4 regions of the Robertmurraya mesotrionivorans genome follow, and region 2 is predicted to be linked to each of the others. Evidence: predicted binding sites of a transcription regulator. Region 2 holds the regulator's gene; each other region holds the start of a gene.

What was found. Region 2 encodes Rex, which represses fermentation and respiration genes when NADH is low (regulators of the CRP and FNR family bind a similar motif). Its sites were predicted from a motif close to TTGTGAAATATTTCACAA; they were not measured.
Region 1: ACRX5O_RS13445 (hemerythrin domain-containing protein) is a predicted target of Rex. The motif match lies at 4,998-5,015, and genes of this name have one in related genera.
Region 3: qoxA (cytochrome aa3 quinol oxidase subunit II) is a predicted target of Rex. The motif match lies at 4,149-4,166, and genes of this name have one in related genera.
Region 4: ACRX5O_RS15050 (DoxX family membrane protein) is a predicted target of Rex. The motif match lies at 2,240-2,257, and genes of this name have one in related genera.

What each region holds. Positions count from the first base shown of each region.
Region 1 covers NZ_JBPCCH010000007.1:129,875-137,534, forward strand. Annotated here, with positions in the region: gene ACRX5O_RS13415 (electron transfer flavoprotein subunit beta/FixA family protein) at 1-735, shown strand, start outside; gene ACRX5O_RS13420 (electron transfer flavoprotein subunit alpha/FixB family protein) at 770-1,798, shown strand; gene ACRX5O_RS13425 (FAD-dependent oxidoreductase) at 1,791-3,086, shown strand; gene ACRX5O_RS13430 (ferredoxin family protein) at 3,086-3,370, shown strand; gene ACRX5O_RS13435 (hypothetical protein) at 4,159-4,407, shown strand; gene ACRX5O_RS13440 (SAM domain-containing protein) at 4,524-4,865, opposite strand; gene ACRX5O_RS13445 (hemerythrin domain-containing protein) at 5,077-5,598, shown strand; gene ACRX5O_RS13450 (MFS transporter) at 5,626-6,855, opposite strand; gene ACRX5O_RS13455 (ATP-binding protein) at 7,006-7,660, opposite strand, start outside.
Region 2 covers NZ_JBPCCH010000016.1:4,870-12,529, reverse strand. Annotated here, with positions in the region: gene ACRX5O_RS19230 (response regulator) at 1-822, shown strand, start outside; gene groL (chaperonin GroEL) at 1,315-2,940, opposite strand; gene groES (co-chaperone GroES) at 3,015-3,299, opposite strand; gene ACRX5O_RS19215 (CPBP family intramembrane glutamic endopeptidase) at 3,601-4,335, shown strand; gene ACRX5O_RS19210 (YdiK family protein) at 4,332-4,544, shown strand; gene ACRX5O_RS19205 (redox-sensing transcriptional repressor Rex) at 4,572-5,231, opposite strand; gene moaC (cyclic pyranopterin monophosphate synthase MoaC) at 5,259-5,753, opposite strand; gene ACRX5O_RS19195 (ABC-F family ATP-binding cassette domain-containing protein) at 5,893-7,660, shown strand, end outside.
Region 3 covers NZ_JBPCCH010000005.1:41,384-49,043, reverse strand. Annotated here, with positions in the region: gene ACRX5O_RS10560 (BsuPI-related putative proteinase inhibitor) at 1-376, opposite strand, end outside; gene ACRX5O_RS10555 (ATP-binding protein) at 608-1,864, shown strand; gene ACRX5O_RS10550 (alpha/beta-type small acid-soluble spore protein) at 1,942-2,124, shown strand; gene ACRX5O_RS10545 (formate/nitrite transporter family protein) at 2,267-3,052, shown strand; gene ACRX5O_RS10540 (DUF421 domain-containing protein) at 3,096-3,776, shown strand; gene qoxA (cytochrome aa3 quinol oxidase subunit II) at 4,190-5,173, shown strand; gene qoxB (cytochrome aa3 quinol oxidase subunit I) at 5,163-7,139, shown strand; gene qoxC (cytochrome aa3 quinol oxidase subunit III) at 7,129-7,660, shown strand, end outside.
Region 4 covers NZ_JBPCCH010000009.1:31,142-38,801, forward strand. Annotated here, with positions in the region: gene ACRX5O_RS15035 (iron-containing alcohol dehydrogenase) at 1-329, shown strand, start outside; gene ACRX5O_RS15040 (aldehyde dehydrogenase) at 345-1,715, shown strand; gene ACRX5O_RS15045 (hypothetical protein) at 1,770-1,943, opposite strand; gene ACRX5O_RS15050 (DoxX family membrane protein) at 2,339-2,848, shown strand; gene ACRX5O_RS15055 (Parvovirus coat protein VP1-like protein) at 2,896-3,141, opposite strand; gene ACRX5O_RS15060 (methyl-accepting chemotaxis protein) at 3,259-5,229, opposite strand; gene ACRX5O_RS15065 (MFS transporter) at 5,339-6,544, shown strand; gene ACRX5O_RS15070 (GNAT family N-acetyltransferase) at 6,599-7,036, shown strand; gene ACRX5O_RS15075 (YnfA family protein) at 7,089-7,415, opposite strand; gene ACRX5O_RS15080 (PstS family phosphate ABC transporter substrate-binding protein) at 7,489-7,660, opposite strand, start outside.

The DNA.
Region 1 (7,660 bases), on a different contig from region 2:
GCACCAGCAATTTTAAATCCTTATGATGCACATGCTGTCCAAGAAGCAGTTCGGATGAAGCGTCTCATCAAAGATGTATATATTTCTGTTTTATCAATGGGTCCACCACAAGCAAATGCGATTATTAAAAAAAGCGTTGAGATTGGTGCTGACGAGGGATATTTAATTTCTGACCGTGCATTTGCTGGTGCAGATACATTAGCAACCAGCTACGCATTATCGAAGGCTTTAGATAAAATCGCCAGTATCAGACCAATTGATATGATCCTTTGTGGTAAGCATGCGATTGATGGCGATACTGGGCAAGTGGGACCTGGAATTGCAAGAAGATTAGATATTCCTCCAGTTACGAACGTGATCGAAGTTACAGAGCTTAATGATAAGAAGCAATCCGTAGTTGTTAAGAGAAAGCTGTCAGGTGGTTACCAGTTGCTCCAAATCCAAATGCCTTGCTTATTGACTGTCGAAAAAGAAATAAATCAAATTGAATATTCCCCACTTCCTAATATGTTAAAAGCTGCAAGGTACGAGCCAGTTGTTTGGACGGTAAACGATTTAGAAGACGTGGACCGTACACAGCTAGGGCTTAAGGGATCACCTACCATCGTTGGTAAAATGTTTACTCCTCCAAAGCATGAAGGTGGGAAGCGTTTAGAGGGCTCTTCTGAAGAACAAGTAAGAGAGCTGATCAAATGCTTACTTGAAGAGAAAAAAGAGCTTTTTTATGTGAAGTGATACACATTAATAATCGATGATGGGGGTGCTTGGAATGAGTAAAGAATACCGTGGTGTGTGGGTATTCATTGAACAAAATGAAGGCGAGATTGAAGGTGTTTCGTTAGAATTGCTTGGAGCCGGAAGAAAGTTAGCCGATAAGCTAAGTGTTTCACTTGGGGGAGTGCTGCTAGGTAAAGAAGTTAAAGCTCTTTGTAATCAAGTCATCTCATACGGGGCGGATGAAGTATATGTGATTGATCATCCAGTATTAGAGGATTACCGGACAGAATCTTATATGAAGGGCGTGGTACTCCTCGCCGAAAAATACAGTCCTGAAATATTTTTATACGGAGCCACTCCAAATGGAAAGGACCTTGCCAGTGCAGTTGCGACCGATTTAAGTACGGGTTTGACTGCAGATACAACCATGCTTGATGTTGATCTTGAAAAAAGATTATTGGAGGCAAGTAGACCAGCCTTTGGTGGAAATATTATGGCAACGATTTTATGTAAAAAGCATCGCCCTCAAATGGCAACGGTTCGACCGAAAGTAATGAAAGCTCTCGAACCAGATAAAGAACGACAGGGAGTAATCATTGAAGAAAATATCGAATTGCATGAAGAAGATATGAGAACTAAAGTGCTCAAAGTGGTAAAAGATGTAACGAAAAGAGCTAATCTTGCGGATGCACATATCATTGTTTGCGGTGGAAAGGGATTAGGGGATCAGCAAAATTTCTCATTAATATATGAGCTCGCGGAAGTGATTGGTGCGAGTGTAGGTGGTACGAGGGATGTGGTAGAAGCAGGATGGCTACCACATGAGTTACAAATTGGGCAAACTGGTGAAACGGTAACACCTAAAATATATTTCGCAGTCGGTGTATCAGGTGCTATTCAGCACGTAGTCGGAATGAAGAATTCAGAAATTATAATTGCCATTAACAAGGATGCAAGTGCACCTATTTTTGATGTCGCAACCTATGGAATCGTAGGGGATGCTTTGGAAATTCTCCCGAAACTCATCCAACAATTTAAAGAAATACGTACAGAAAAGGGTGGTGAAATCAGTTATGCCTGAAAAATTTGACGTAATCGTTGTTGGTGCTGGACCTGCAGGAACTTCTTGTGCCTATACATGTGCAAAGCGTGGCTTGAAGGTGCTCCAACTCGAGCGGGGGGAGTATCCAGGTAGTAAAAATGTAATGGGTGGCGTATTATACAGGAAACAAATGGAGGAGATTATTCCTGAGTTCTGGAAGGAAGCGCCATTAGAAAGACCTGTTATTGAACAACGCTTTTGGATGATGGATAAGGAGTCTACCGTCTCCTTTGGCTACAAAGGGTTAGAGTGGGGAATGGAGCCCTATAATAATTTTACCGTATTAAGAGCTCCGTTTGATCAATGGTTTGCAGCAAAAGGGGTGGAACAAGGGGTATTACTCATCAATGAAACAGTAGCCAATGAGTGTATTGTAGAAAATGGTAAAGTGGTGGGTGTTCGAACCGATCGTCCTGATGGAGATGTGTATGCGGATGTAGTTGTATTGGCTGATGGCGTAAACTCTCTGTTAGGAAAGCAGCTTGGCTTTCATAAAGAATTTCGTCCTGATGAAGTAGCTCTAACGGTAATGGAGGTTATTAATCTATCAAAAGAGAAGATTAACGACCGCTTTAACCTTGAGGATAACCAAGGCTGTACCATTGAAATCTTTGGTGATTCAACAAAGGGGAACCTCGGTACAGCCTTTATTTATACGAATAAGGAAAGTATTAATATTGGTGTAGGTACTACCCTATCCAGCATGATAAAAGCTAAGCTCAAACCGTATGATTTACTAGATTACTTGAAAAATCATTCCATGGTAAAGCCACTCCTAGCTGGTGGGGAGTCTGCTGAGTATTTGGCACATTTAATTCCTGAGGGAGGATACCACTCTGTACCGAAGGTGGCCGGCAATGGTGTAGTGGTAGTGGGAGATGCTGCTCAACTAGTAAATGCCATCCATCGAGAGGGCTCTAATATGGCAATGGCATCAGGGAAAATGGCAGCTGAAGCAATAATTCGAGCAAAGGAAAGAAATGATTTTAGTGAGGCAAGTTTAAATAGTTATCGTGAAGCTTTATACAATAGCTTTATTATGAAGGATCTAGAAAAATATAAAGACGCTGCCCATACATTTGAGCATCACCCTCAGTATTTCAGAGAGTATATTCCAATGATGAACCAGGCAATGAGCAAGTTCTTTACGGTCGACGGAACACCAAAGCGTGAAAAACAAAAACAAATCATGAGAAGTGTAACTGGGACAAAAGGAACGTTTAAAGTCATTCAAGATGTCTATCGTGCTTGGAAGGCGGTGAAATAATGTCAACGAAAACAATCGAGGAAAAACAGTACTTACTGCGTTTTAAGTGTGATACGAAATCCCATCTAACAGTGCTTGACCACGATGTTTGTATGACAAAATGCCCCGATAAAATCTGTACCGTATTCTGTCCAGCGGAAGTATACAAGTGGGAAGGCACAAGAATGCAGGTGGGATACGAGGGCTGCCATGAGTGTGGAAGCTGCCGGATTGGCTGTCCATACCAAAATATTAAATGGGAATATCCGAAAGGCGGCCATGGAATTGTGTTTCGATTAGCGTAATGGCGAATAAATGATTAAGCGAAGACACCTTCATTGGATATGAGTGGTGTCTTTGTTTGTTATGTCTGAATCAAACTCCTATTCAGAGAATGAAGGTAGTTTGGTTTATATGTCCGAATGAACACCGTATTCGGACAAGGGTAGAAGGATCTTAGGATCAAGAGTCGGAATGAGCCCGGTATTTGGACAGGGCTGTAAGGGTTTTAGGATCAAGAGTCCGAATGAACACCGTATTTGGACAAGGGCAGAAGGATTTTAGGATCAAGAGTCCGAATGAGCCCGGTATTTGGACAGGGCTGTAAGGTTTTAGGATCAAGAGTCCGAATGAACACCGTATTCGGACAAGGGCAGAAGGGTTTTCATGATCAAGAGTCCGAATGAGCGCCGTATACGGACAAGGGCAGAACGGTTTTTGGGATGAAGTGTCCGAATGAGCCCGGTATTTGGACAAGGGCAGAAGGGTTTTAGGATCAAGAGTCCGAATGAACACCGTATTCGGACAAGGGCAGAAGGATATTCATGATCAAGAGTCCAAATGAGCCCCACATTTGGACGAAATCCCATGTTATCCATGTCCAAACCCCTACCGCCATTACTCAACTTTAATCATTTTTCTCACTCTTACCTGAAACACTAGTGTTTTGATAAAAAACTAGAATTTACTAAGTAGATTTATTATTTTATGTATAAAATGTGAATTATTAAAAAATTCCGATAATATAGTTGAAAACGAACGAGCGTTCCGTTACTATTAATATAGGTACTATTAATAGATTGGAGGAGACAGTATGGATCGAACATCGTATTTAGCTGGGATACTCTACTATTTGACAAGTGATGTACAAGTTCAGGAGGCAGCCATTGATATATTAAATGGAGAATTAACAGTGAAAGAGGCTGGGGCTTGTCCTACTTTGCAGCCCTTTGTTTTGCAGGCGAAAAAGCGGCTTAAGGAACTTGAAAAGAACACAACCGATAAGCAACATTTAGAAATTGTTCAGTTTGTTGAAAACTACTTATATAGCTATCAATCATAGATTTACTTCAACATCTTCGATAGACCTCTATGAATTCCATCATATTTTATGTTATGTATAAATTTTCACATAGTAGCATAAAAAGGAAAAGCCAAAAGTAATGATAATAATCCTTTTTAGCTGATTCTTACTCTAACTGTGTATTTCATCATCTCGTCGTTAAGTCCACTAATCAGTAGATCCTTAGCTGTATTGCAAGCCTGATCAAAGCAAGAATAACTTTCCGTACAATAATGTGGTTGACTTAACTCAAAGTTCCCATGAATGTCTGCTAGGTAGACAAGAACATTCCAAACATAAAAATCTTCTGTTCCGTTTTTAGGATGACCGTCTAATGCGACTAGCCAGTGTACGGAAGTCTCAGACATGAATCGACTTCCTTTTAGCATGGACTGGTCATTCTCTCCAATTCGAATAAATGCGGTTGGGTAAAATTCTTGTAGATTACATTGATACATTTTAACCCCTCCTAACTTCTCGTGTTTACAAAAGAAACTTCGTATATTTTTATTATATGAGCTTTTATAAAAAATTACCTCCTAAATTGTTAAAATTTTTAGAATTTTAAAAGCGTTTACATTCATTCTTCTCTGTGATATGCATCACAACAGAAAAGCTCTTACTTTCTTATAATCATAGTAACAATATGATTAAAAGGAGAAATGAACTATGCAAGGTTGTATGAGCTCAATGATGGATAGAAATGTAGAATTATGTGAGGGATTACAGCAATTAAAAAATGAGCATCCTCCACTGCTTTTAATGCTTGATGGACTGCTTGAAACATGTCAGCAAATAGAGCGTGTTGAAACTACAAGGGAAACGGTGTTTAAGGAATTAATTCAAAAGGTAGAAGCTTTTTTTCATGAATTAGAGCCCCATTCAGAAAGAGAAGAGGGTGTGTTATTCTCCATGATGGAAAAGTATATTGGTAGGGAAAGTGGACCGATTGCAGTAATGGAATATGAGCATGATCAGGCAAAAGGCTTTATCGGGACATTTTTAAAGGCAGCACTTTCTAATGACACATATACAGATGAAGAAATGATGGAGCTTGCTGGACTTATAAAAAATGCGTATTACACTCTTGTTGATCACTTTGCTAAGGAAGAAAATGTGCTATTCCCCATGGCACAAAACTTTTTTTCAGAAGAAGAAAAGCAGGAATTAAAGGACAGAATTAATAAATAAAACGGAAGAGGGTGCACCTCTTCCGTTTTATTTGTATATATCTGCAATTTGTTTGTCTGAAGGAAGGAGCAGTGTTAGGAACCCTAGTAATGGGAGAAAACCGGTTGAAATAATCGTTAAAGGTAATCCAATCGTATCTGCTAATATACCTAAAAACACAGATCCTAAAGCACCCATTCCAAAAGCTAATCCTACTGTCAAACCTGCCATGGTTCCTATCTTCCCAGGAACGAGTTCTTGGGCATAAACAACGGTAACTGAGAAACTAGACATGAGTATGAAGCCCGCTATCCCAAGTAAAACCACCGCGAAATAATGAGGCACAAAGGGAAGCAAAATGGTGAATGGAGCAGAACCAATCATGGATAGCAAGATGATGGTTTTTTTTCCAAATCTGTCAGCTAAAGGTCCACCGAAAAATGTACCTAAAGCTCCTGCAACTAGAAAAACAAATAAATAAAGCTGAGCTTGCTGTATGGAAAAGCTGTACTTGTCAATCGCATAAAACGCGTAGTAATTAGTGATTCCTGAAATATACCATGAACGAGCGAAGATTAAGAACAAGATCACAAGCAAATAGAAGCGAATTTGACGTTGAAATGAAAACGATGCAGGAGCTAAAGTCTGCTTTTGTTTTGGTTTCCGACTATCTATTTTGAGTTTGTTCGCGTACCAAAAAGCAATATAAACAAGCAGCCCTACTGCAACTGCTGCGACAATCGTAAACCAGCCTGCACCTCTTTGGCCAAAAGGAACGAGTATGAGTGCAGTAATTAATGGAGCTAGTGCTTGCCCGGAATTTCCACCAACTTGATAAATGGACTGTGCAAGCCCTCTTCTAGGTCCAGCTGCCATATAAGCAACCCTTGAACCTTCAGGATGAAATACGGCGGATCCTAATCCAATAAAGACTACCGAAATCACAATAAGTAAGAAACTAGGGGCGAAGGCAAGCCCTAGAACTCCGATTAGAGTAAACGTTAAGCCAATGGGTAAAGCAAATGGCATGGGCTTTCGGTCTGTAATCATTCCAACAAAGGGTTGCATGATTGAGGACACGATATTTAGAGAAAACCCAATGATTCCTAATTGAGTAAAGCTTAGTCCCATTGATTGTTCAAGTATAGGGAACATAGCGGGTACAACCGACTGAATCGAATCGTTTAACAGGTGACATAATGCGATAATGAATAAGATTTTATACGTTGTTGCACTGTCAGGTTTTTTAAATTCTTGAACAGTAGCAGTTTGTGCCATAATAAAAAGATCTCCTTTGATTGTAGAAGAATTGTATAAGGATATCTTACTAAATTTCCAGTGATTATGAAATGGTTTATTTCGTGAGGCAAAGTATATGGTGTATGAAACGAAGAGCTCGCATAAAAAAATAGAGAGCCAAACAGCTCTCTATTCTTTCATTAGTGGAAATGTTATAGTCACAGTTGTGCCTTTGTTTTCGATACTCGAAATTTGAATTTCACCATAAAACGATTGGACGATTCTTTTACAAACTACAAGCCCTAACCCAGTACCTGAGGCCTTTGACGTATAAAAGGGGTGAAAAATCTTTTCAAGCTCTTCTTTTCCAATCCCAACTCCCGTATCAGAGATTGTAAGGACACATTTTTCCCTTTCTTTCGAAATACGGATGTCAAGTGTACCACCTGTAGGCATGGATTCAAATGCATTTCTCGTAATATTTAAAATGACTTGCTTCATTTGATCCTTTGTACATAGAACGTCAACCGGTTCTTCTGGAAATGTATAATGGCATATCACATTGTATAGGTTTGCTTCAGAAGAAATAAGTGGTTGTAGCTCTTGGATGATCATTTTTAAATCAATCGGCTCGTTTTTCATGGCTGTCGGTTTTCCGAGAATCAGAAACTCGCTCACAATTTGATTAATTCGCTTAATTTCGTTATTGATAACCGAAAAATAAAATTGATCTTCTTTATCTTTATGTTTTTCACTTAGTAATTGGACAAGGCCGCTAATGCCAGTTAATGGATTTCGTATTTCATGTGCCGTCCCAGCAGCTAATGTACCAACCAGTTCGAGT
Region 2 (7,660 bases):
TTGAATGGAGAAACTTTAAACTTAAAAAAGGTCGATATTTTATTGATCGATTTATTAATGCCAAATCGTGATGGTCTTGAAACCATACAATCTATCAAACCGACTTTTAAGGGGAAAATCATAATGATTTCTCAAATAGAGTCAAAAGAACTGATTAGTAAAGCATATACACTTGGAATAGAAAACTACATTATAAAGCCAATTAATAAGATAGAAGTGCTTGCTGTTATCCGAAAAGTAATGGAACATACTCGCCTAGAAAAATCCATTCATGACATTCAAAAGTCATTAAATACTGTTCTTCAAATGGATACAATGTTGCAGCAAAAGGAGAAATCTTTTAAGGAATATAATATTAAAAATTATGGTGAGTTACTTTTCACAGAATTAGGTATTTCTGGTGAGAGTGGCAGCAAAGATTTAATAGAAATATTGGCTTTTTTATTTAATTATGAGAAAAAGAATACATTTGAACACGGATTACCATCTCTTAATGACATTTATGAGTATTTAGCAAATAAAAAGCTTGGAGCTACTGCTGACGAAGGGGCTTTAAGAAGAGAGGCAAAAGCTTCTAAACAGCGTGTTCGGAGAACCATTTATCAGTCATTGAATCACTTAGCATCTTTGGGACTTACAGATTTCTCAAATGCAAAATTTGAAAAGTATTCTTCCCAGTTTTTTGACTTTACTATCGTTCGTAATAAGATGACAGAATTAAAAAATGATACAAAACCAGCGTTCACTTCCACACGAATAAATATAAAGAAATTTATTCATGCTTTATATTTCGAAGCAAAACGTATGATGTTAGAAATATAAAACCAAATAAGAACAAGCATCACTATACAATTAACTACCTATTCATCGGAAAAACATATATGGAAAAAGTATTTTTAGAGGTAAACATTAATCCTATCAACTATGTAATGATGTATTAACGATGCTGTTACTCAAGATTAGAGCGGGGACTGAAAATAAGCAGATGGAAAATAAGGGACAGGAGATTATAAAATTACCAGCTAGTGTGATCTCCTTTATATATTTTGTAAATCCAATTCTCAAAAAGTGTAAGAACAATGATAGTTGAAATTCTTCTTTATATTCACTTTTATATTCTTGTACGATAGATTACGAAATGAAAAACCCCTTTTATTATTAAAAATGTTACTTGAACCATTCATAAGGAGGCATTCCAATGATTGGTCAGATCACGAAAAAGTTTACCTTTATGTAACTCAGGAATAAAAAAAAGAAGCCTCCCAAAAGTTCAGTGAACTTATGAGAAGCTTCTTTTTTATATTTGGGGGCAGATTACATCATGCCGCCCATTCCACCCATGCCGCCCATGTCAGGCATTGCAGGAGTGTCTTCTTTAATGTCAGCAACAACTGCTTCAGTTGTTAAGAACATTGCTGCAACAGATCCAGCGTTTTGAAGAGCTGAACGAGTTACTTTAGTTGGGTCAACGATACCAGCTTCGATCATGTTTACCCACTCGCCAGTAGCTGCGTTGAAACCTGTTCCCACTTCTTCACGCTTTAGGCGCTCAACGATAACAGATCCTTCAAGACCTGCATTGTGTGCGATTGTACGAACTGGCTCTTCCATCGCACGTAGAACGATGTTCACACCTGTTTTCTCGTCACCAGTAACCTCTAGAGCAGCAACTTTGTTGTATACGTTAAGTAGGGCAACACCACCACCAGAAACGATACCTTCTTCAACAGCTGCACGAGTTGAGTTCAATGCGTCTTCAATACGAAGCTTGCGCTCTTTTAATTCTGTTTCAGTAGCAGCTCCAACTTTAACAACTGCTACACCGCCAGCTAACTTAGCTAAGCGCTCTTGTAATTTTTCGCGGTCAAATTCAGAAGTTGTTTCTTCCATTTGCGCACGGATTTGGTTTACACGACCTGCGATTTGTGCAGAGTCTCCAGCACCTTCAACGATTGTTGTATTTTCTTTTGTTACAACAACTTTAGAAGCGCGACCTAGAGATTGGATCGTTGCAGACTTAAGGTCACGACCTAGCTCTTCTGTGATCACTTCTCCACCTGTTAAGATCGCGATGTCTTCAAGCATAGCTTTACGACGGTCACCGAAACCAGGAGCTTTAACAGCTACTGCATTGAATGTTCCACGAAGCTTGTTAACTACTAATGTAGCTAATGCTTCACCTTCTACATCCTCAGCAACAAGTAATAATGGCTTACCTTGTTGTACAACTTGCTCTAAAACAGGAAGGATTTCTTGAATGCTTCCAATTTTCTTATCAGTAATTAAGATAAATGGATTGTCTAAAATAGCTTCCATTTTATCAGAGTCAGTTACCATGTATGGAGACGCATATCCACGATCGAATTGCATACCTTCTACTACATCAAGCTCAGTAGTGAAGCCTTTTGATTCTTCGATTGTGATAACGCCGTCGTTACCAACGCGTTCCATTGCTTCAGCGATTAATTGCCCTACTTCATCATCAGCCGAAGAAATAGCCGCAACTTGAGCGATAGAAGCTTTGTTTTCGATTGGCTTTGAAATCGCACGTAGCTCTTCAACCGCTACTGCTACAGCCTTATCCATCCCTTTACGGATACCCATTGGGTTAGCTCCAGCTGTTACGTTCTTTAAGCCTTCACGAATCATCGCTTGTGCAAGAACAGTTGCAGTTGTCGTACCGTCACCAGCAACATCATTTGTTTTGCTAGCTACTTCAGCAACAAGCTTAGCACCCATGTTTTCGAATGCATCTTCAAGTTCGATTTCTTTTGCAATTGTTACACCATCGTTTGTAATAAGTGGTGAACCGAATTTCTTTTCAAGAACCACGTTACGTCCCTTTGGTCCTAATGTTACTTTTACAGCATTTGCAAGTGCATCTACCCCACGAAGCATCGAGCGACGTGCGTCTTCACTAAACTTAATTTCTTTAGCCATTGTAAAATACCCTCCTCGAGTTTTTTCAATCTATTCTGTCTTCGTTTAGTTTTTAAATTATGAAAGTTCTACTCTTATCCAAGAATAGCTAGAATATCGTTTTCACGTAGAATTAAGTACTCTTTTCCTTGGTACTTAACTTCTGTGCCAGCGTATTTTGAGAAGATAATGCGGTCGTCCACAGAAACTTCAAGAGCTACACGCTCACCGCTTTCAAGTACGCGGCCAGTGCCGACAGCAACTACTTTGCCTTCTTGAGGCTTCTCTTTAGCAGAGTCTGGTAGTACAATACCGCTTGCCGTTTTTTCTTCCGTTTCAACTAGCTCAATTACAATGCGATCACCTAGTGGCTTTAACAAGTGAAACAACCTCCTCAAATATATGTAAGATTTAATTATTAGCACTCACTTAACTAGAGTGCTAACACAACTATTATATTAATGAATCTCTTCATTTTTTGCAAGCGAGAAACCGCTTTTTTTTATAATTTTTTTGTAAAAGTCCTCCCATAACTTGTTAATTATACAACCTTACTAAGTATGTACTTTTCCACCTATTCTATCCATATAATGCTAAAATACGGACAATAATTCTTCTTATTTGATACAACCTGATGTTTACGAGTAGAATAACTATATTGGATTGAAAAGGAGACTTGTTTTGAAACGTGAATATTGGATTATATTAATTGCTTATATTGCTATGCAGCTTTCAAGCTTTATTGGTGTCCCTATAACCTCTCTCGTACTAGAAATGATTGGTTTTGAAACAAACTCTCAAGGGTTTGCAGGTGTCACTTGGCTTGTTATCAGCTTTTCGATCACACTTGTCATTGTCCTGCTGTTGTTGCGTGAAGAGATGGTAAACGCAAATGAAGTAAGAAACGGAGCAAGCTTAGGTCGGTCGATCCTCTGGTCCATCACAGGTGTCTTTCTTGCCCTATTTGCCCAAGCCTTTGCTGCAAATATTGAACGTTGGATTGGTATTGAGGTAGGATCTGATAATACACAGCAGATTTTACGTATCATTGAATCTTTTCCTATTATGATTGTCGTTAGCTCGGTTATTGGTCCTATATTAGAAGAAATTGTCTTTCGTAAGATCATTTTTGGGGCTTTTTATAAGCGTTTTAACTTTTTCCTATCTGCCTTGCTTAGCTCCGTCATTTTTTCTTTTGCCCATATGGAGCCTGAGCACACCCTACTTTATTCCGCGATGGGATTCACCTTTGCGTATTTATACGTAAAAACCAATCGTATTCTCGTTCCGATCGTTGCTCACGTATCAATGAATACGTTCGTTGTTCTTGTGCAATCCGTATATAGGGAAGACTTAGAAAAATTAATCAAACAAGCAGAACAAATGCAAAGCTTTATTGGAGGATTCTTCTTATGAGACAGTCACCTTTATTCTCAGGTATTATATACATCATCTTAGGTGCTCTGTTCACAGTGTTTGCGATACAGGACTTACAGCAAAATGGAGAGTGGGGCTTTTTTACCTACCTGCTAGTCTTGCTAGCTACATTTGATATTGGTTCAGGCATTCGGATGATTCTTTTACATTTTAAAATCAAAGAGATGAAGAAACAGCAAAAGAAATAGCCGCTCCAATAAGGGGCGGCTTGTTGTTTATTCCTCTACCATTTCTTCATCCACTGAATAGTGCTTTAAAAAGTACACAAGTGACTGTAACTCAATAGCGAGATCAATATGATGAACCCTGATCGATGATGGAACCGTTAATCGGGCCGGTGTAAAGTTTAAAATTCCTCTCACCGTTCCTTGAACCATTCGATCGGTAATGGATTGTGCAACCGTTGCTGGAACGGTTAATATCGCTACTTGAATATCTTCTCTTTCAATAACCTCTTCTAAATCATCCATATGATAGACAGGCACTTCTCCAATTTTTGTGCCTACCTTTTCTTCTACTACGTCAAATGCAACAGCAATTTTTGTATTATTATTTTTTAAGAAATTATAATTTAAAAAGGCTGTCCCTAAATTCCCCACCCCGATTAACGCTACCTTCGTTAACTCATCTTGGTCGAGTGTTTTACGGAAAAAGGATAATAGATAGTTTACATTGTAACCGTATCCCTTTTTGCCTAACGCTCCAAAGTATGAAAAATCTCTTCGGATCGTTGCAGAATCGACCTTCACCGCCTCACTTAGTTCAGCCGATGAAACTCGTTGCTTTCCTGATGAGTGTAAACTATTTAAAAAGCGATAATACAATGGTAGTCTTTTCGCCGTTGCTTGTGGGATTTTCATGGATTCATTACTCATCGTTCTTCCCCTACCTTCTATCTTTAACTAATATAGTTTCTCTTCTCTTTTAAAGTCACCGTTTTTACCACCCGTTTTTTCAACAAGGTATGTTTTCCCGATAACCATTCCTTTATCTACTGCTTTACACATATCATAAACGGTAAGCGCACAAACAGAAGCGGCTGTTAACGCTTCCATTTCTACACCCGTATTCCCTTTTGTCTTTACACTAGCAGAAATATGTAGAGTATGGCAATGGTTATCTGATTCCCAATCAAAAGAAATATCGACACCGGTAAGTGGAATAGGATGACACATTGGAATAATATCCCATGTTTTTTTACTAGCCATAACCGCTGCAACCTGTGCCACTGCTAGCACATCACCTTTTTTCATTTGGTTATGTGTGATACGATCATATATCTCTTGATTGACTGTGATACTAGAATGGGCAATGGCCGTCCGTACTGTTTCGGGCTTATCACTCACATCTACCATTTTCGCTCTGCCTTCTTTATTAAAATGAGTGAACTCTGACATCTATTATACACCTCTTTCAAAATCATACACTATTTTCCTCGTTCTGTATGAAAACATTGTAACATACTTCACAACTCATATCATTGCTCATCCGTATTGAATGCGATACACTAACCGTAGAAGTATAGAGGTGAAATCAATGATACTACTACAAGTGAACCAGCTTTCCAAGTCTTATGGAGCTGACCTTATTTTATCGAATATAAAACTAGAAGTTCAAACAAGAGACCGTATTGCCTTAGTAGGTCGAAATGGGGCTGGAAAATCTACTTTACTCAAGATTATTGCCGGCCATCTTTCCTATGAATCAGGAGATTTAATCAAACCCAAACATGTAACGATCGGGTATTTGGCTCAGAATACAGGTCTTGTCTCCGGATTATCCATTTGGGAAGAAATGCTTACCGTTTTTGAACATGTCATGAACCAAGAGAAAGAGCTTCGTAAGCTTGAGGAAAAAATGGCTGATCCTACCGTATTTGAAGATGCTGCTTTGTACGAGCGGACAATAAAAGAATATGACCATCTCCAAAATGAATTTAAGGAGAATGGGGGGTATCAGTACGAGTCTGATATACGCTCTGTCCTACATGGATTAAATTTCCACTCATTTGATTACTCTACGAAAATTGATAGCTTGAGTGGTGGCCAGAAAACTCGTTTAGCTCTTGCGAAGTTGTTATTAACGAAACCTGATATTCTTATATTGGACGAACCTACCAACCATCTAGATATTGATACTTTGTCTTGGCTAGAGCAATATCTTACTGGCTACACTGGTGCCATCTTAATTGTATCCCACGATCGCTACTTTTTAGACAAAGTGGTCAATCAAGTGTACGAAATCTCTAGGAATCAAATCAGCAAATTCTCAGGAAACTACAGTTCTTATCTTGAACAAAAAGCCGAAAACTACGAGCGTGATCTAAAGCAATACGAAAAACAGCAAGATGAAATAGCCAAGCTACAGGACTTTATTCAAAAGAATCTTGCTCGTGCATCGACCACAAAGCGGGCCCAAAGTAGAAGGAAGAAGCTTGAGAGAATGCAAGTAATGGACAAACCTCTTGGAGATGAGAAGTCCGCCTCCTTCGGGTTTGATATTGAAAAGCAAAGTGGTAATGAGGTGTTAAATGTTCATTCCCTATCAGTTGGCTATCATGATGAGCGAATAGCAGAAGGACTTTCCCTTAGAATTACTAGAGGCGATTCCGTTGCCTTAGTTGGACCGAATGGGATTGGAAAATCAACGTTGCTCAAAACCATCCAAGGAACGTTACAACCGTTAGAAGGACAAGTTCATTATGGGTCTAACGTTAGCATTGGCTATTATGATCAGGAACAGGCAGCTCTTACCTCGAACAAGCGAGTTTTAAATGAGCTTTGGGACGAATATCCTCTGAAAAGTGAAAAGGAAATCCGGACGGTGCTAGGGAATTTCTTGTTTACCGGCGACGATGTGTTAAAAACGGTATCCACCCTTAGCGGTGGGGAAAAGGCACGTCTAGCACTCGCTAAACTTATGATGCAAAAAGCGAATCTTCTTATACTAGATGAGCCTACCAACCATCTGGACTTGGACAGTAAAGAAATATTAGAAAACGCGCTAGTAGATTATCCAGGTACTATTTTATTTGTTTCTCATGATCGATATTTCATCAATCGCATTGCTACGAAAGTGATTGAATTAAGCAAAACCGCTGCTGTTGAGTACCTTGGGGACTATGATTATTACGTGGAAAAGAAGCTTGAACAAGAAGAGTTGAAAGCCATAGAACAAGCAGAAAAGGCTGCAGCTACCGCGGTAGCTTCTCCAGAAAAAAATACGTATCAAATCGATAAGGAAGCCAAGAAATTAGAGCGTCAACGAAAGCGACGCATCGAAGAAATAGAAGGATTGATTGAAC
Region 3 (7,660 bases), on a different contig from region 2:
TACTTAACTCAACATCTTTCACGTTAATGTTATAAGATAGTTGGTCCCCTGGAGCGAGTACCTCTTTTCCTATCACTTGTAAAAAGGAGCTGACACTTGAAAATAAGAACACCTCTTCTCCGTTTGAATTTACTATTGAATAATCAAACCTTTGCGAGGAAGTAAAATCGAGTGTAATTTCCTTGCCTGAGTCATTTTTCACATGATACTGAAACAATAGAGGACTAACTTCAATAAGCTTTGATACTACTTCTCCTTGAACTGTATCCATATTTCCCTCCTCTTTACCTGATGATACTACCGGTTCTGCTTCCCTTTCAGCACCACACCCACCTAAAATAAAAATTGCTATTAAAAACACAAAGATTTTCTTCACATAAACACCTCATTTTGTAATCCTTTTACCTTATTAGTCGTCTTGATTTGTATTGAAGTTACAAACTAACACTGTTGGAATAAAATTATCTGTAGCTTGATTCTCTGTATTCCTCTTCCTTTTTTGAAAAAAACATGGTACTTTTACAGATAGAACTATCATGAAATTTTATTGGTACTTTTTTACTATTTTTTGTATATAGGAAGAACAGGAGAACACTCATTGAAAAAAATGGTTATTGTCTATATCTTTTTTTGTTTAATTTATGTTTTAGGTGATGTTTATATAACAGGTGATGTTACTTCTAATAAGTTTTCACACCTTTTAAAAGATATTCTATTTGTTATTTTTAATTTGTCCTTTTTCTTTATAATCGTTAAGAAAAGCCATAAATTAAAAACGGTAGAAAAAGAGGAACAACAATTATCTACATTGATTAATTCAATGGTTGACTTTGTTTGTTTTAAAGATGGAGAAGGACGTTGGCTAAAAACAAATAGCTTCGGACTAGAACTTTTTCAATTAGAACATGTGGATTATAAAGGAAAAACGGACACAGAATTGGCTGAATACAGTGAGTTTTACCGTGATGCCCTCATTTACTGTGAAGAATATTCAGACCGCATTGCCTGGGAAAGCCGAACGGTTACTAGATGCGAGGAAGTAATTCCTCTTCCTGATGGAGGAACAAAAACATTTGACACCATTAAACATCCATTGTTTTATGAAGATGGCTCGAGAAAAGGTCTAGTAGTTATTGGAAGAGATATTACAGAAAAAAAGCTTGCTGAAGAAAGATTAGTACGTTCGGAAAAACTATCTGTAATTGGAGAACTAGCTGCTAGTGTTGCCCATGAAATACGAAACCCACTAACTTCTCTTAAGGGCTTTGTTCAATTTATCCGTCCTGCTGATCAGAAAAACGACAGATATTACGAAATTATGCTCAGTGAACTAGAAAGAATAAATGATATCGTTAGTGAGCTCTTGCTTTTAGCAAAGCCTCAAAAAGTAAATTTTTCAAAAACCGATGTTAGTAACACGATTGAACATGTTATTTCCTTATTAGAAACGCAAGCAAATATGGTGAATGTAAATATAAACTTCTATAAAGTTCACTCTCCCACCATCAATTGTGAAGAAAATCAAATCAAACAATTGCTCATTAATATCATTAAAAATGCTATTGAAGCGTCTAGTAACGGCGGTACAGTGGATGTCATACTTGATGTAAATTCTGATGGGATGACAGTTATTCGTGTGATTGATAGTGGAGAAGGAATATCTGAGCAAGCGAAAAACCGTCTTGGTGAGCCTTTTTATAGTTCAAAAGAAAATGGAACTGGTCTTGGATTAACCGTTAGCTTTAAGATTATTGAGCAGCATGGTGGAGATATTTCCTACAGTAGTGAACCAAATAAAGGCACAACTGCAACCATTCTTTTACCCAGTTTTCCTTCACAGGTAGAAAATGTAATGACATCTTAGTATATTTTTGAATACTTCAACTCAAACTATATTTGAGCATAATTCATGCTCAAAACTTGTGCCGGGAGTGGATAGCCATGAGTAGAAACAAGCTATTGGTACCTGGGTCAGAAAATGCACTGAATCAGATGAAAGAAGAAATTGCCAATGAGTTTGGAGTTCAACTTGGTGCAGATACAACCGCACGTGCAAATGGCTCTGTTGGAGGAGAAATGACTAAACGCCTCATCCAAATGGCAGAGCAACAATTACGATCTTAATCGAAGAGAAGCTCAGGAAAATTATCCCTGAGCTTCTCTTTTTATAACTTAAAATGAAACTTTAAGAATGTTATGATAGTACATAGCCACGCAAAATTTAGAAATAATAACTTTGGAGAAGTTTGATGTTCAGGAGGAAATGATGGAAAATTACCCACTTTTAGAAGTTGAAAAGCTTGCCTTAAAAAAATTAAAAACATATAAACAAAGCATCCTGCGATATCTATTACGTAGTATGCTCGCAAGTATGTTCATTGGTTTTGGAGTAATTGTTGCCTTTAAAACAGGCGGCTATTTTTACAATGAGCATTCTCCTGTTGCATATCCAATGGCAGCTTTTACATTTGGAGCAGCTATTATCCTAATTGCCTATGGTGGTGGGGATTTATTTACAGGTAATACCTTTTATTATACTTATACAGCACTAAGGAAAAAAATGAGTTGGAAACATGTTTGGACACTTTGGGGGTTAAGTTACATAGGAAATATATTAGGTGCAACAGCATTTGCTTTATTAATTTATGTGACAGGTTTATTTGCGGAGGCTTCGGTAAATAGTTTTCTGTTAAGTGTTGTTGAGAAAAAGATGCATGTTCCAACAATGGAACTTTTCTTTAGAGCTATTCTTTGTAACTGGCTTGTTTGTCTAGCTTTCTTTATTCCTATGGGAATGAAGGAAAATGGTGCAAAGCTATTTGTAATGATACTATTTGTTTTTTGCTTCTTCATCTCTGGATATGAACACAGTATTGCTAATATGTGTACCTTTGCTATCGCACTTGTACTGAATCATCCTGGAACGATCTCTTTTTCAGGAGTCATTCATAATCTCATTCCGGTGACCATCGGCAATCTCATTGGAGGTAGTATCCTCATGGGGGCCATGTATTATTACGTTAACCTTCCTTTTCTTGATGATGAGCAATAGTACTCAGGTTATAACCTACTGTTTGAATAGGAGTTAATATGATATGACACATTATTTAACTGTTGGATCGGAATTGTTACTCGGTTTTCTCTTGCTTTTTCTATTAGCAAAATCACTTGGTAAAACTCAACTATCACAAATTACACCATTTGATTTTATTTCAGCTCTTATCCTTGGTGAATTAATTGGGAACGCCATTTATGACCATGAAACAAGCTGGGTGGAAATTGTATTCAGCACTATTGTTTGGGGCGGTTTAATTTATGGGGTTGAAATTATCACTCAGAAATTTAAAAAGACTAGAAAAGCGCTTGAAGGTGAACCAAATATCGTTATTCGGAATGGAATAATAAAATATGAAACGTTAAAAAAGGCTAAACTCGACATAAATCAATTGCAAAGTTTAGTTCGTCAACAAGGGTATTTTTCTCTGCAGGAAGTTCAGTATGCAATCCTTGAGACGAATGGAATTGTTAGTGTACTACCGAAATCCCAGAATAGACCACCCACTTTAGATGATTTAAACATCCAAGCAGAGCAAGCTTCTATTCCTACAACATTAATACTTGATGGCGAAGTCCTGTATGGAAATCTCCAAGAAGCAGGACTAAATGAACAGTGGTTAAAAACCGAACTATCGAAACAGAACTTTCATTCGTATAAAGAGGTTTTATATGCTGAGTGGAAAAAAAATCAGGAACTATTTGTAATGTCGTATCAATAAATCAGGCTTTGGTGAGCCTGATTTTTATTTTGTCCTCATCCCTTTTTGCTCTTATATTATGTAATCGTTTTCCTCTAAATATGAATGAATTGTGACATCGTGTCACAAAATTGTCGAAATTTAAAACAGATAAAGATATACTAAAAAACCCTTGATATATCAACATTCACCCTCATTTTTTCACCCTAACATTATTTTCCTTACTATTTTTGTCACAAATTAATCTCTTTTAACATGTTATTATCATCTACATAGTGGTAATTAGGAAGTAGATAGATTTTTACCTTAAGAAATAATGACAAAATGTCCATTGTGAAAACACGAACATTTTGTTATACAAAAATATCTTTTTGTGGTAAACTCTAATTTTCCTTGTGAAACAAAACACAAACCTGATTTCATATAAGAAGGAGATGAAACAATTGAAGTTGAAAATGCTATTTCTATCCCTTGTAACAGCCGTACCATTATTATTTTTAAGCGGTTGTGAAATGGTTGTATTTCAGCCTCAAGGGCCAGTAGCTAGAAGTATCATGGAGTTAATTAATTGGTCTCTAATGTGGATGCTTTTAGTAGTAGTTGTCGTATTTGGCTTATTTGGCTATATTGTTTGGAAATATAGAGAAAAGCCAGAAAACATGGGTTATGAGCCGCCAGAAGAACACGGTAGTACCGTATTAGAAATCGTCTGGACAGCTATTCCTATTTTAATCGTTATTGCTTTAACGATTCCAACAGTAACAACATTGTATGACTTAGAAGATGTTCCTGCAGGGTATGAGGAAAAAGAACCGATCGTTATTCACGTCACGTCTGCAGACTGGAAATGGATATTCTCATATCCAGAAGAAGGAATTGAAACCATTAACTACGTGAACATTCCAGAAGATACTCCTGTACTGTTTAAATTAACATCGGCTGGAACGATGCAATCTTTCTGGGTGCCAGCTTTAGGTGGACAAAAGTACTCAATGAATAAAATGGAAACGGAACTATATTTAGTTGCTGACAATCCTGGTTCATATATGGGTAGAAACACAAACTTCAACGGACGCGGATACGCTCAAATGGAATTTGAAGTACTTGCTCAGACCGATGAAGAGTATGATGCATGGGTAAAAGAAGTAAAAGAAACTGCTCCAGAGCTTACAGAAGAGAAGTACATGGAACTACTGAAACCAACACATCTTGGTCGTTTAACTTATTCCAACACACACTTAGCTTGGATCAACCATGCGGATCACGATTCTGAGCTTGTGACAGACCCTGAAGACTATCGTTACCATGGGTACCAAGGAAAGATTTTTGATCAAGAAGATGAAGAGTCAAATGAAAAAGATACTACTGATGTAGAAAATAATGAGGAAGACCATGGAGGTGACCATAGTGGGCATTAAGTGGGATGAAATTCTGATTACGGGAGATCCAATTATCCTAGGTTCACAGATTGCTATTTTATTAACTTCTCTAGGAATTATTGGTGGTCTTACGTATCTAAAAAAATGGAAATGGCTATGGCGAGAATGGATCACTACCGTTGACCATAAACGCATCGGAATTATGTATATCGTAGCAGCTGTTCTTATGTTCTTCCGTGGCGGTATGGATGGACTAATGATGAAAGCTCAAACATCTCGTCCAGAAATGGGCTTATTAGACGCACAGCACTATAATGAAGTATTTACGGCTCATGGTGTTATCATGATTTTATTCATGGCCATGCCATTCTTAATTGGTTTAATGAACGTTGTTATTCCGCTTCAAATTGGAGCAAGAGACGTAGCGTTCCCTCAGCTGAATGCATTAAGTTTCTGGTTATTCTTCAGCGGTGCGATGCTGTTTAATATCGCATTCGTTGTAGGTGGTGCTCCAGATGCAGGATGGACTTCTTACTTCCCTCTTGCAGGTAAAGAATTCAGCCCAGGAATCGGGAATAACTACTACGCAATCTCATTACAGATTGCTGGTCTAGGAACTTTGATGACTGGTATTAACTTTATCGTAACGATTTTAAAAATGCGTACAAAAGGCATGACATTAATGAGAATGCCTATGTTCACATGGACAACTCTAATCACTTCCGTTATTATTGTAGCCGCATTCCCTATTTTTACGGTTGCACTTGCGTTAATGACATTTGACCGCTTGTACGGTACACACTTCTTTACAGTAGCTGCTGGTGGATCTGACATGCTTTGGGCTAACTTGTTCTGGTTATGGGGACACCCTGAAGTATATATCGTTATCCTCCCTGCTTTCGGGATGTTTTCTGAAATTATTTCGACATTCTCTCGCAAACAGCTCTACGGTTACAAATCGATGGTCGTTTCAATCGTTGCCATCGCAGTACTAAGTATGCTTGTATGGGTTCACCATTTCTACACAATGGGATCTGGCGCTTTAGTCAACTCATTCTTCTCTATCACAACGATGATGATTGCCGTTCCGACGGGTGTAAAAATGTTTAACTGGTTGTTTACGATGCGTAAAGGTCGAATTAAAATGACTACGGCTATGCTTTGGTCTTTAGCATTTGTTCCTAATTTTGTTATTGGTGGAGTAACAGGTGTTATGCTTGCGATGGGTGCTGCTGATTATCAGTACCATAATACTTTATTCTTAGTTGCTCACTTCCACTATGTATTAATTCCAGGTGTGGTATTTGCAGTATTCGCTGGACTTTACTACTGGTGGCCAAAAATGTTTGGTTTTATGTTAAATGAAAAATTAGGAAAATGGCATTTCTGGTTGTTTGTAATCGGATTTAACGTAACCTTTATGCCAATGTTCTTCCTAGGTCTAAATGGAGCTGTTAGACGTGCTTATACCTTCTCTGTTGAGTCAGGATTTGCGCCTCTATTCTTACTGTCTGCAATCGGATCAGTTATCCTAGCAGCTGGTTTTGCAATGTTCTGCTACAATATTTATTGGAGCATTCGTTATGCGGACCGTAACATTTCAAGTGACCCATGGGATGCTAGAACACTTGAATGGGCAACAGCTTCACCTGTTCAACACTATAACTTTGCTAAACTACCAGAAGTGAAATCTTTAGATGCATTCTGGTATATGAAAAAGAATAATGAAGGTCTTACATTAAAAGACGAAGAAATAGAAGAAATTCATATGCCAAGCAACTCTGGTCTGCCGTTCTTAATGTGTGTGGCCTTCGGAATTGTTGGATTCTTCCTCATTTTCGAGTGGCATTTATTAGCTGCAATATCTGCTGTGCTTATTATTGCAGGATTGATTTATCGTTCATTTGATTACAATGATGGTTACCACATTCATAAGGACGAAATTAGAAAGACAGAAAGCGCTTGGAAGAAAATGGAAGGTAAGGTGAATAATCATGTCAGCTAATGTGAACACTTCCCTCCCATTAGAATATCAAACAGAACAAAGCCGTATGAATATTTTAGGGTTCTGGATATTCCTCGGGGCCGAAATTGTATTATTTGCTACCCTCTTTAGTGTTTACGGTGTACTTTACAAAAATTACGCAGGTGGCCCTACTCATCAAGATATTTTTATGATCAAAGAAGTAATGATTCAGACGGTCCTTCTTTTAACTAGTAGTTTTACGATGGGTGTTGCTATTTGGGAAATGCGCCGCAACAATAAGAAGGGCTTAATTGGTTGGTTTATTTTAACCCTGCTATTAGGTGCAGGATTCCTGTTCATGGAGATTAATGAGTTTATTCATTACGTTCATGAAGGTGCAACCATGCAAACAAGCGCTTTTCTTTCAAGCTTGTTTGTCCTTTTAGGAACACACGGTGCTCACGTTACCTTCGGGATTTTCTGGGCAACAATGGTTATCATTCAAATTGCTAAGCGTGGATTAACACCTGTTACTGCTAGAAAGACGTTTATTATTGGTC
Region 4 (7,660 bases), on a different contig from region 2:
TACCCCATGGCCTAGCGAATGCCATAATTCTCCCTTATGTGCTAGAGTATTATGGAGAGAGCGTGCATCAACCGTTAGCAGAATTAGCTGATTTGATCGGCATTACCACAGCAAACGAAACGGACTCTCTTAAAGCCCAAAAATTTATTGAAGCGATTAAAAAACTAAACCGGGACATGAATATCCCAAATACATTCGATTGTCTACTGAATCAGGACCTTCCGATCATGGTAGATCGTGCGTTTCGTGAAGCAAATCCGCTATATCCGGTTCCAAAGATATTAGACAAACACGATTTGTTCAGATTATATGAAATGATTAAGGAATAATTAGGAGCTGCACATATGGAGAACTACCACTCACTCATATTAAAACAAAAAGCGTTTTTCCGTTCAGGAACAACAAAAGAATTGGCCTATCGAATTCAGGCATTAGAACAACTTCGGGAGGCCATTCGTAAAAATGAACAATCCCTTCTTCACACCTTAAAAGAGGATTTAAATAAATCCGAATTTGAAGCGTACGCAACCGAAATTGGGGTCGTGCTTGAAGAAATTCGTTTTACTCTTAAGAATATAAGCGACTGGGTCAAGCCAGAAAAAGTAAAAACACCTGTTAGCCATATTGGTTCGACCAGCTATATTTACTCAGAGCCTTACGGTGTCGCTCTCATAATTGCGCCATGGAATTATCCGTTTCAGCTGGCGATTGCTCCACTAATGGGATCCATTGCTGCTGGGAACTGTGCGATTTTAAAGCCTTCGGAGTTAACACCCAAAACCTCTGCATTGTTAAGAAGGATGATTACTGAACTTTTTCCAGAAGAATATATTGCCGTAGTGGAAGGCGGAGTCGAAGCCAGCCAAGCACTTCTAGCAGAGGATGTTGACTACATTTTCTTTACCGGAAGCGTTCCTGTTGGAAAAGTCATTATGGAGGCGGCAGCCAAAAATCTGACTCCCGTTACACTCGAGTTAGGCGGAAAAAGCCCTTGTATCGTCCATCACGATGCGAATGTGAGGCTCTCTGCCAAACGAATTGCGTGGGGGAAATTTATTAATGCTGGTCAAACCTGTGTTGCACCTGATTACTTGTATGTTCATGAGAGCATAAGAGATGAGTTTTTACAGGAATTTCAGTTGGCAACTCATGAGCTGTATGGAGAAAAAGCACTTGAAAATCCTGATTACACGCGTATCGTGAGCAGACGACATTTTGAACGATTGCTAACCTTTTTGAATAATGGAGATACGTTCATGGGTGGTGCTTCAAATGAGGAAACACTAACGATTGAACCGACTGTTTTGACAGGAATCACATGGGATGATTCCATTATGCAGGATGAAATATTTGGTCCGATTCTACCTGTCCTTCCGTATCGCGAGCTTTCAGAGGTTATTGATGGTATACATAAACACCCGAATCCTTTAGCACTATATCTTTTCTCTGAGAATGAGAGCGTACAACAAGAGGTATTACATCATATTTCTTTCGGAGGTGGCTGTATTAATGATACCGTCTATCATCTCGCCTCTCCTTATCTGCCTTTTGGTGGAGTGGGCTCAAGTGGAATAGGGGCGTACCATGGAAAAGGAAGCTTTGATACGTTTTCTCATCGTAAAAGTGTTCTAAAGCAAACAACGAAATTTGATCTACCCTTCCGCTATCCGAATCTGAAGGATGGTTTGAAAAAATTAAAGTGGTTTCTGAAATAAAAGGAATAAAGCCTTTACGCTTATTGTGCGTAAAGGCTTCCCAAAATCGCATTATCAACCCGTTTGGCCGTACCCTTCTTGTTGTCCACTAGAAAAAAGTAGCTCATGAATAGAAACCAATCGGATGTCAAACTTATAATTTCTATTGCGTATCTCTACCATTCCGTTCTTGTAATCGTGCATAATTATGTAATCTTGATTTCTATGTACGACCTTTGTTCCTTCCAAAGAACATCCCCTCCTAGTTGATAAAATGAGATTTCTTAGATATATACCCTTTATACTATTTGTTAAACATTTTTATAAAATAAAATCTATTATTTTATAAAAATTATTGGATTCATTTTATATGTATTCTTTGAATGATTGGTTTTATCCTTTTTTTATTCTTAGAGTTATATTTTATAGTGAGTGAATTGGCGGTTGGTTTTACGTTAGTTTACATAATAATATTATAGTTAATTTTTTTGTTGTACCGGCCGTTTTCCTTGTGTTCACATTTTATTCAATAAGCTTTTAACACTTTGTGAAAAATATCACAAACCTATGTTTTTCTATATAGCCACGGTGTATATTATGAATATAGAAACACAAAAACATTTATTCGAAAGAAGGAATCATTTATGTTTAATCAATTATTAAGAGAAAACAAGATTGTTGCTGGTCTTTTGACAGTTTTACGTGTATACCTCGGGTTTGCTTGGATGACCGCTGGCTGGGGAAAATTAACTAGTGGTGGCTTTGATGCTGCAGGATTTTTAAAAGGAGCAATCGCTAATCCAGTAGCAGGTCCAGATGGTATTGTGTATGGTTGGTATGTATCCTTCCTAGAAGGCGTCGCATTACCAAATATTGATTTATTCAACTTCTTAGTACCTTGGGGAGAGTTCTTAGTTGGTTTAGGTTTAATCCTTGGATGCTTTACAACTGCAGCTGCCTTTTTCGGAGTATTAATGAACTTTGCTTTCGTCCTTGCTGGAACTGTATCTCATAACCCAACGGATATTCTAATGGGCTTCGTTCTTATCGTAGCTGGTTACAATGCAGGAAGATTTGGTTTAGATTATTATGTACTGCCTATCATCCGCAAAGCATTTAACAAAAAAACAAATCCACTTCATCAAGAAGCATAATAAGAAAATCCCTTACTGATTCGTAAGGGATTTTCTTATTTCTTCAGTTAGCTTAAAAACATTCGTTTTAGGTTCATAAAACCATTCATTATACCAGCATCTCTTCCCATTCTGTTACGTTGATTCCTAATAGGTCTCAGCCGCTGCATAAATATTTCGTCACACACCCGATGTGACCCATAGCGACGAAGACAGTCGTCATGCTTCATACAAAGTGCGTCCAATTGATTGACGGGACGGCCTGGTCCACTACAACCAGGACCACAATAACGATAACCTGGGTAACAAGGCACGTCATCCCCTCCTTATTTTCATGTTACTCTCAGTTTATGTATCTCCCCGTTTTTTGTATGGAGGGATGTCCAACATACAATAGGAGTCCTAAAATATTTTTAGGACTCCTTCTAATATTATATCTTAAACTTTCTAACGAGCTCCTGAAGGTTTTCGGCCATTTCTGATAGTGATTTGGCTGATAAGCTTACTTCTTCAAGAGATGCGAGTTGTTCCTCAGTGGACGCCGCCACATTTTCTGAAGAGGACGCGTTTTCCTTTGCGATTTCAGATAATTCATAAGATGTGTCTGTAACATTTTTGATTTCTGCTGTAATTTGTTCCGCTATTTGTGATACTTCTTCAATTTGAGGCGCCATGACTCTTACTCCATTTAAAATCTCGTCAAACTTCTCAATCGTTTTATTTGATACAAGAATTCCGTCTTGCACACTCTTTGTTGCGAGCTGCATCGTTTCTACCGATTTCTCGGTATCTTCTTGGATCGCTTGAATTAGTTCGGCTATTTTGCTTGCTGAGCTTTGAGATTGGTCAGCGAGTTTACGGACTTCATCAGCCACTACTGCAAATCCTTTCCCTTGCTCACCAGCTCTTGCTGCTTCGATTGCAGCATTTAACGCTAACAAGTTCGTTTGATTAGAAATATCACTAATCACACCAATAATCTCATTTACTTGCTTCGAACGGTCATAAAGTGATTTAATAATCACATCTGAACTTTCTACTTGCCTATGAATCTCGTTCATTTGTGCTACCGTATGTTGAACCGACTCTCCACCTTCTTCAGCATGTTTCACCGCTTGTTGTGTTAGTGCATTTACTTGAATAAAATTGGTTGTCATTGTTTCCATACCTTGACTAATTTCATTCATCGTACTTACCGTTTTATCGATTCCGATTGTTTGACTTTCCGCACCACTTGCCACTTGTTGGATAGAGTATGCAACCTGTTTGGTAGCGATCGTTGTTTCATCAGATGATGCCGTTAATTCTTCTGCTGCAGCCGCTACTTGCTCTGTGTTCATATCCACTTGGGTAATGATTTCTTTTAGATTGTTAGTCATATTTCTAAACGAAACAGCCAACTCTGTAATCTCATCCTTGCCTTTAACTTCAATCTCGTGTGTTAGGTCCCCTTCGCTTATCGCCAATGTACTGCCAACTAAACGACGAATTGGTTCTACAATGGAACGGATGATTAAGAACGTTACGACCGTACCGATTATTAGAGCAATCACCACGGTGATTAATGTCTTATTAAAAATTGGTGAGGCACTATCTTTTATTTCACTAGTATACATCGTGCCACCGATTTTCCAGCCTGTAAGTTCATTTGTTGTAAAGCTCATCTTTTTATCTTGGGAGTCTAATTCATATTCAAACTCACCTTTATTGCCTTCGTACATTTTTTGATAATAAGCTTGCTCCATGACGGTTCCAGGTTCTACCGTTGGGTGGTAAATCATATTCTTTTCTCTTCCAAGAAGAATAACATAGCCTTCATTTCCAATTTTAATTTTACTTGCTGACTGTGTGATATTCCCAATCATTAAGTTAATTCCGATAACACCACTGCCGTCATCTGTAGTTCTTGCTACAGTAATGACCATTCCACCTGAAGAAGCTTCATACGGATCCGTAATGATTACCTGCCCTTTATTCGCCATGGCTTCTTGGTACCACGGACGTTGTCGAGGGTCATAATCTGCAGCTAGTTCTTTTCTTGGATTTTGAATCATCAAACCGTTCGTTGTCCCTAAAAAGATACTGACTGTTTCAGGATGAAGGTTGGTATATTGTTCTAATTTTACACGTAATTGTGGACTATCCTCACCATTAACCAACTCAGAAGTGACCATTTTTGCAAACGTTTCTGCATCATGTACTTTTAGGCTAATGGAACTTGTAATAAATGAGTCTAGTAACATAATACTTTCTATGGAAGTAGACATCATTTGTTTTTCGATTTCCTGCTTTGCACTTGAATAAGCAAGTGTACCGATAATCGTTGATGGTAATAAAAGAATACCTAGCGAAAACAATATTAGTTTCGTTCTAATTTTTAGTGATATGAATTTTTTCAGCAAGTAAAACCCTCCAAGATGATCTTTTTTAATAATGTCACTATGTATATCGGTTTAACTTCTACAATTATAAGTTTAATTTTTTCCAAATTGTGAAAGGGAGGTTCGTGAAATGACACAGCCAAACAAACGACCATATAACTATCCATTAATGACCAGCATCTTATTCTGGTGTGGTTTAGTCGTGTTATGTAGCATGTACGTGACCATCCCTTTAGCGACCGTATTAGTTGATACTTTTCACAAAAGTATGACACAGGTGGCTTGGCTCGCAAGTTCCTATTCCATTTGTTATGCAGTTGGATGTTTACTTTACGGTCCATTTTCCGATCGTTATGGACGAAAAGTGTTTTTAGTTACGAGCATTAGTCTTTTAACAGTGATCACCTTTGCTATAGGTTTTGTAGACAATTTTTACATTTTACTGATACTGAGGGGGTTACAAGGACTTATTTCTGCAGCCTTTGCTCCTATCTCTTTGGTGTATGCAGGGGAAATGTTTCCACCAGAAAAAAGGTTAACAGCTGTTGGATTTGTCAGTTCGGGGCTTTTAATGGCTGGAGTGGTGGGGCAAGTGTATAGCGGACTAGTCAATGAACTCTGGGGCTGGCAGGCTATATTTTTCCTGCTAGGAATTCTTTATTTCCTTACACTTGTACTAATTATTCTCTTTTTACCAAAGGATGAGATGACCAGACCTCATGTACGAATGCTTGAAGCTTTCAAAAAAATGACCTTATTAGGAAAAGAAACACAGCTTCTACTCGCCTTTTGTATTACATTCTCTCTACTGTTATCATTAGTTGGTATGTATACGATTCTAGGAAGCTATCTGTCAAATCAGTTTGGTCTAACAGAAAAAGAAATCTTATTAGTTCGTGCCGCTGGTATCATAGGAATGCTATTATCACTATTTGCCGGAAGACTTGCACAAAAACTAGGAACCACTATAATTCTGAAAATAGGGTTGGCTCTTGCTGCTGCTGGATTGTTTGGAATAGGAGTAAGTCCATCCCTCTCGTTAATTATTTTTGCCAGTATCATTTTTGTATTAGGAATTGCGACAGCCAATCCGATTGTTATCTCCATTGTTAGCCAACTAGCCGGACATGCCAGAGGCAGTGCCGTTTCATTCAATGCCTTTATTTTATTTGTTGGTGCGAGTACTGGACCTATTTTAGCATTGACCCTAATAAATACTGGAGTTTACGTGTTATCCTTTAGTGTATTAGGCTGTATATTATTGGTCAGTTTTTTCTTATCCTTCTTTATAAAATTGACCTCTTCAGCACATGTTACGGTCACACCAAGTAATTAATATTTGTTATATTAGAGTTAATAAACACTATCAGTCATGAAAAGGAATGAGAACATGTTTTCAAAAAGAATTACTCATCAAGAGGACTTACAAAAAGCTTGTTCCATTAGAGAAAAGGTTTTTGTTGAGGAACAAGGTGTGCCACTAGAGGAAGAGTTTGATCAGTTTGATACTTTAGAGGCAGATTGTGAACATATTTTAGTATATTATCAGGAAGAAGCCGTAGGTACTGGACGCGTAAGATTTGTCGGCCACTTTGGCAAATTAGAAAGAATTTGTATATTAGAAGATTACCGGAAATATGGACTAGGAAAAATAATTATTTCAGCACTGGAAGAGACCGCTCTTGAAAAAGGCATGACACATGCAAAATTGCACGGACAAACACAAGCAGAAGGATTTTATAAAAAACTGGGATATCACACAGCCTCCGATGTTTTTCTGGAAGCAGACATCCCTCACGTTTTAATGATAAAAAATTTAACGAAATAATTGCTTTCAACAAGGAAAAAGCGTATTGCTGTGGTCTAAGCAATACGCTTTCTTATTGACGAGGGGCGAATAAGATAATGGAAGCACCTAGTAAGCATATTGCAGCCCCTACCCAATCATATAAATCAGGTGTTTTTTTATCAACTCCCCATCCCCATAGCACAGAAAGCACGATGAACACTCCTCCATAGGCGGCGTAGACTCTGCCAAAGGAAGGAAAGGATTGAAATGCAGCAATCACACCATAAAGAGCTAATGCGATTCCACCAGCTATTCCCCAATAAGCAGGCTTTCCCTCTCGAAGCCAAAGCCAAATTAAGTAGCCACCGCCTATTTCAGCTACTCCTGCACATATAAACAAAATGATAGCACTAATGATTGAAACCACTTCCTGTTTGTTTGTTATGAATTCTTATTATATTTCTTTTCATAAAATTACCACAGGCACGAAACTACTTCAACGGAACATACCCCGATCTCTCAACAATTTCCTGACCCTGCTCTGATTGTATCCATTGAATAAACTCTACAAGATGAGGGTTTTGACTGTTACCTGTAATAGCGAAGAAATTGGCGACAATTGGATACGTTTCGTTCTGAATATTTTCTTTTGTCGGCAGAAAA